DNA from 2 places in the Tissierella carlieri genome. Region 1 is predicted to be linked to the other one. Evidence: a T-box and tRNA genes for the amino acid it is inferred to sense, from the RefSeq annotation. Region 1 holds a T-box; the other holds one or more tRNA genes.

Evidence for each region. The T-box of region 1 lies ahead of KQI38_RS20270 (valine--tRNA ligase). A T-box ahead of a tRNA ligase gene usually reads a tRNA of that ligase, here a tRNA-Val.
Region 2: it encodes a tRNA-Val, which carries the amino acid that the T-box ahead of KQI38_RS20270 (valine--tRNA ligase) is inferred to sense. The anticodon was not compared.

The regions. Positions count from the first base shown of each region.
Region 1 covers NZ_JAHLOH010000056.1:7,724-11,167, forward strand. The annotation lists gene KQI38_RS20270 (valine--tRNA ligase) at 1-1,605, opposite strand, end outside; T-box leader at 1,670-1,931, opposite strand; gene KQI38_RS20275 (AAA family ATPase) at 2,178-2,696, opposite strand.
Region 2 covers NZ_JAHLOH010000042.1:270,809-274,252, forward strand. The annotation lists gene zupT (zinc transporter ZupT) at 1-596, opposite strand, end outside; gene KQI38_RS14545 (YibE/F family protein) at 589-1,701, opposite strand; tRNA gene KQI38_RS14550 (tRNA-Val) at 2,110-2,185, shown strand; gene KQI38_RS14555 (leucyl aminopeptidase) at 2,338-3,444, shown strand, end outside.

The DNA of each region.
Region 1 (3,444 bases):
TAACTGAGAGTTCCCCTTTGATTTACTTATTTTCTCACCTTTTTTTGCAAGAACAAAACCAGAAACCATTATATCCTTCCAAGGAATTTGGTTCGTATGATAAAGACTTTTAACTATAGTATAAAATGCCCATGTACGTATAATTTCATGAGCCTGTGTTCTTAAACTCATTGGTAAAATTCTATTTGAAATATCATTCTCCTCGCCCCATTTTGCATTTATCTGCGGAGTAACTGATGAAGTAGCCCACGTATCAAATACAGAACTCTCAGGTATGAATTCATTACGCCCACAAGAGCAGGACTTATTTGGGTTCGTTTCAAGAGGATTTATAGGTAACATCTCCTCATCTGGAATTATAACATTACCACAATTTTTACAATACCATATTGGGAAAGGAACACCAAAGTAACGCTGACGAGATATACACCAGTCCCACTTAAGATTTTCAACCCATAATACGTATCTGTTTTTCATATATTCAGGGTACCAATTGATTTCATCGGCAGCTTTTAAAAATTGCTCTTTATTAGTGAGAATATCAATATACCACTGTTTTGACGGTAGAATTTCAACTTCCTTCCCGCAGCGTTCGTGTCCAGCAACAGTATGCGTGATATTTTTTGACTCTAAAATAAATCCATTTTCTAAAAGTAAGCCAATAATCTGTTTTCGAGCTATTAAGACCTTCAAACCTCCGATTAATGGAACACTTTCATCTATTGTGCCATCAGATAAAATAACCTTTCGGTAAGGTAGTTTATAAGTTTCATACCACTCTACATCAGTACTATCACCAAAGGTTGCACACATAACTACACCTGTTCCTTTATCAATATCAACTTTGTCATCTGTTAATATAGGGATTTCATACTCATATAAAGGGACAGTGGCATTTTTACCGATATATTTTTTATACTTATCATCCTCTGGATTTACAAATAGACAAACACAGCCATATAGTAATTCAGGTCTGGTTGTAGCTACCAATAAACTTTCTTCACCTACCTTAAATTTGAGGTAATTAAAGGTAGTGTCTTTTTCAATAGTCTCTAACTCTGCTTGAGCTATTGAAGTCTGACATTCAGTACACCACAAAACCGGCGACTCTTTCATATACGCCTTTCCATCTTTTAAAAGTTTGATAAAGGATTGTTGCGATATTCGCTGAACCATAGGATTATTTGTTTCATATTGAAGCGACCAGTCAACTGAGAACCCCAAAGATTGCCATAAATCTTTAAATTCTTTTTCGTATTTTTCAGAGACTGTAGCACACCTTTTAATAAATTCACTTCTTGGAAGGTTTTTTGCAATAATACTTTCCTCTTTTTCAACAAGCCTTTCCGTTGGCAGACCGTTGTCATCAAAACCAAAAGGATAAAAGACATTATAGCCTTGCATGCGTTTAAAACGGGCTATCATTTCTGCCTGTGTATAGGAAAATATATGTCCAATGTGTAAACTACCACTAACAGTTGGCGGTGGAGTATCAATAGAATAGATTTCATTTTGACTTTCTTGGTCAAAATTGTAGATAGCGTTTTCTTTCCAAAAATTTTGCATTTCCTTTTCTACTTGCTTAAATTCATAGTTTTTCTTCATGGTAATACCTCCTTAATTTTTACGAACACAAAACAAAAAATCCGCCTTAAGCTTTTTTACATTTGCTTAGGGCGGATCGTATGCGTCCGTGGTACCACCTAAATTCAGATAAAACTATCTGCACTCTGACAGTACGGGAATAGAATACATAATCCGATACTGCTTTCCTTTTAACGGTGGAAATTTCCGTTGAAGCCTACTAAGATTACATCTTTTCAGTTCACAGCTCAAAGGCTACTTCCATACTTCCCTCACGAAGATTTTCACCAACCATCTTCTCGCTCTGCTTCAGGTGAGTATGTACTCCTCCTCATCAACGCCATTTTGTTCGTGTTCGTTTATATTATGATATTTTATTATACTCAAAAAGTCAACATTTATGTTTCTATTTTTCAAAAATTTAGAATTAAACTGGAATCAATATATCCAGCAATAAATTTATAATATACTTAATGAAAATCACTTAATATAAGCTATTAATAAAATATTTTTATTTATTTTCTCGATACAATAGTACGTAGCATTTCACGTAAGTTAGGGAAAAATAATGGCATACCTATTGAGTTCTATAACTACCTAAAGTGTAACAAAATGTCCTCAACTGATTGTTCTGGAGACTGCTCCGATGTATCCAACCAAAAGCCTATTTTGGGGGTGGTTTTCATGAAATCTGCATATAGAGTCTCTACCGTAAATCCAGTATATCCGACCTTTCCTCTCATCTTCTCACGCTTTTTTACTGCCTCTACATTTGGACAGAGTATTATTACATGAACGGGATAATGTTTCAACATATCCAATATCCGAGAAATCTCTTCACCATAATAGTTGTCCTGCAAAATAACGGAAAATCCATTATCATAATAGGTTTTTGCAGCATCTGCGGCTAGACGATAACGTAGATGCAACTGTCGTATTGCCTCATCAGAGGGCTGTTCTGACATCTCAGCACGTCCTGATACAATCATTCTTCGAAATACATCACCGCGCAGATGCACTCCCTTTTCCATCTTCGAGGCAAGTAGTTCCGCAACTGTTGATTTTCCAGATGCCATAACTCCAGTAATTAAATATATCGATTTTTTCAACATAGTATACCCCCTAATTGATAAATTTTAAGCTCGTTTTCCATTACACAAATTATTTTATCCTGGCGATAAATTTCTATCTGTAAGTGTGTTATATAAATAATTTGTCAATATTACTCAATTCAACACCTTCTAATTTGTTATAACATATTCTTATATCAATATCAGAGTTGAGGACATCTCCGTTCAAAAATGTCCCCCACAAAAAGTCAGTTATCGTTTGTGAAAATAAAGGCATACTTCTTATTCGATTTGATTGATTTGTCATTTTATTCACTTCCTTATACTTATTACTTGCACTCTAAACTAATTTTTTTATAGATCTAATTTTGCTTTTTCTGTTCCTTTATCCCAATATCGTTATTCCGAACTACAGTAATCAAGTTTTCGAAGGTGGCCTCTTACTAAATTTTCTGTAATACGCTTATTAAAGCATCTATTTGTATGCTGTATTGATATCTATCTGAGACAGATGATTTAATATATCGGTAATTTCCTGTATACAGCCCCAATTTTAACTTATTTTGGGTTTATTTTCAACACTAGAATCAAACAAGTCTTTAAATCTTATTTCACCACTATAATTGATATCATTATCAATTAAAATCATATAACTTCTACGAGACTAAAGTGCCATTTAAACTTCCACTTGAAATCTTTATTTCAACGAATTTTTCTATTATATAAGAATGATTCTGAAGTGAAATAGCTAATGACTCAATTATTATAACTATTCACAACCTCTAAAGAC
Region 2 (3,444 bases), on a different contig from region 1:
TGACACAGACCTACAAATAAGGAATATAGAAATGCCTTCCTTTTACTTCCCGTTGAATAATAAATTGGTACCGATATAGCAATACTCAATGGTATGTTATGAAGGATTACTGCTGCTGCTATTGGAACCGCTACAGATATATCTTTTAATCCAGCGGTAAAGATTGCTAATCCTTCAGGCAAATTATGTATAGCTATTGCAACAGCTGACATGATTCCTAGTTTTGATAGGTGTTCACCATTTTGATCATGATGATGACCATGTTCATGATGATGGTCATCATGTCCATGATAATGTCCTCCAAATTTATGGACTAGTTTCTCTACAATTGCAGTAATTAGCATTCCGCCAAAGAAACCTGCTAAGGCCACTAGATGACCTCCTTGTTCCCCAAAATATGATTCTATCAATTCCATACCTTCTGGTAAGATAGCCATAAAAGATACATATATCATTATTCCAGCTGAAAAACTTAAAGCGATAGCTAAAAATCTTTTATTTGTTTCTTTTATAAAAAAAGATAATATACTACCAAGTCCCATAGATAAACCCACTATGGTTGTAAGCCCCAACGATAATACTACTTCTTTACTCATTTTTCACATCCTCTCTTAGCTTTTGCTTTTTTGCTAAAAAACTGGCTATTAGTGCTGTAATTGGAATAGTAAGCACTAGCCCAATACTGCCTGCTAAGGATCTAACTACTTCCGTAGCTATTATATCCGAATTCATAATCTCTATTAATTGTGCTTCATACGCCATAAATAATAATAGAAGAGGAATAGATGACCCAGTATATGCAAGTATTAAGGTATTGGTCATAGTTCCCATTACATCTTTACCCACATTCATACCTGATATAAATAATTCTTTTCTTGAAAGATTATTATTTACATTATTAACTTCCTCTATAGCTGATGCTATGGACATCCCAACATCCATGACTGCCCCTAATGACCCTAATATTATCCCTGCAAAAAGTAGATTTTTAAAATTGAATTCTATTTCCTGAGGAATATACATTAACATTGTTGCCTCATCAGCACTTAATCCTGTAAGATGTATTTTTAATCCCACATAATATGATATTAAACCTGCTATAATAACACCTGCCGAAGTACCTGCTATTGCTGCTATACTCTTAGTATTGACACCAGATACTAAAAATATAGTTATAATCGTAACTCCTATTGAAATTAGCACAGATATAGGTATAGGGTTTACCCCTTTAAGTATCTGAGGTAATAGTATATAAAATACTGATCCTATTGTTAGAGCTAGTGATATAATTGCTTTTAATCCTTTAGTCCTTCCAATTATAAGAATCAATATAGCGAATAAAATAGCTAGATATATAATATAATTAGCTCTCTCGTAATCTGCAATATATACTTCATAATCTCCATCCTGAAGCTCTTCCATCACTACTAATATCTTGTCCCCCTTCTTCACAAAGAAGTTATAGGCCTCGTTATCAGAGAGATGGTTTTCTATGTCAATTATTTCTCCTTTATGATTTCCACTAGTAATCTTTAATTTTACTCTTTGTAACCTGATGCCCTCATATAAATCTTCACTCTCTTCTGCATCTCCAGCTTCAAGGACCACAGCCTTTTCCACCACTGATTGCATATCTTCCGCCAATACCATGGAATTAACCAAAATCAATAATAATATAATAATTGATATTACTTTTTTCATAATTACCTCCCTTATGATCTTTTGTAAAAAAGGCTTCTACCTAAAGAATTAATATATTAAGGAAGCCTTTTTGAAACCCATCTAGAAAAAATTCACCTTAAAAATATGGCTTTCCTATGTATTATAGAATATTATATCATATTGAACTATGATAAAAGAATAAAAAATATATTGCCAAGAGAACCCCTTCCCTTGGCAATATCCTAACTCATTGCTACTGTTATAATTGGTACAATAATAGATATTATAAAAGATGCTATAAGTAAATATATTATAATTTTGGTCATTTTTGATCTATTCATAGTACACCTCCAACTATATAAATTATACTCTAATTATATACAGGATTCCAGTCTAATATATTGTAAATTCTTTAATTTTATGATAATATATTATAGAACTATTTAAGGGTGGTTAACTCAGCTGGTAGAGTGTCATCTTGACGTGGTGAAAGTCGTAGGTTCGAGTCCTATACCGCCCACCAATATTCAATTAACAATTCACAATGCACAATGCACAATTAAAAATTTAAGTAATTAAAAGGATAGTAAATCTACTATTCTTTTTTTGTCTATTTTTTTCTAATTATATCTGATATAATTAGAGTGTCTAAATAAATTAAAAGGGGTGTTTTGATTGAAGATATTAGTTGGTAAAGGCGGAGAAATAAAAGTTCTTCTAGTATTTAAGGGACAAGATAATTTAGATAGCTCACCTGAATTATATAGCTATTTGAAGGAAAGAGAAATTTTTAAGGGTACCTGTGGTGAAATTTATTCAGACATTTCTCCTAAGGGAAATAATGTAATTCTATTGGGACTAGGAGAAGAAGAAAAATTAACCCTTGAGTCTCTTAGAAAAACTTTTTATAAACTAGGTAAAGAATTGATGAAATATAAGGTAGAATCAGCAGAAGTAGAAGTACCTAAATTTGAAAATCTTTGCTATAGAAAGACTAATATGGCCATAGCAGAGGGTCTTTTACAATCAGAATATGCATTTGAAAAATATCTATCAAAAAAGAAAACAAAACCTACAGTTAAAGAGTTTTTCTTAAATGTATTAGAAGATAGAAAAGATAAGGTTGAAGAAGGAATTGAAGAAATTAACAATATTATTGAAGGTATATTCCTAGCAAGAGATCTAGTTAATGAGCCTGCAATGGCAATGACTCCTGTAGAGCTTGCTAAAAGAGCTAAAGAAGAATTAACAGGCTTAGGAGTTGAAGTAGAAGTTTATGGCAAAGATAAAATAGAAGAAATGGAAATGAAAGCATTTCTAGCTGTATCTAAAGGCTCTGCTATTCCACCTCAATTTATAGTAATGAAATGGAATGGAGATAGTGCATCAGAGGAAAAACTTGCTCTCGTTGGTAAAGGACTTACCTATGATTCAGGTGGATATTCTATAAAACCTGGAGATAGCATGATAAATATGTATAACGATATGGCCGGATCTGCTTCTGTAATTGGTACAATGAAATCAATCGCTAGATCTAAGCTAAAGAAGAATGTTGTTGCAATTGTGGCAGCTTGTGAAAACTTAATCTCTGGAGAAGCATATAAACCTGGAGATATAGTTGGATCCATGGCTGGAAAAACTATAGAGGTATCAAGTACTGATGCAGAAGGTAGATTAACTTTGGCAGATGCATTATGGTATGCTGCAACAGTGGAAAAAGCAAATCAAATAATCGATATAGCTACTCTTACTGGAGCATGTGTTGTTGCTTTAGGCAGCATA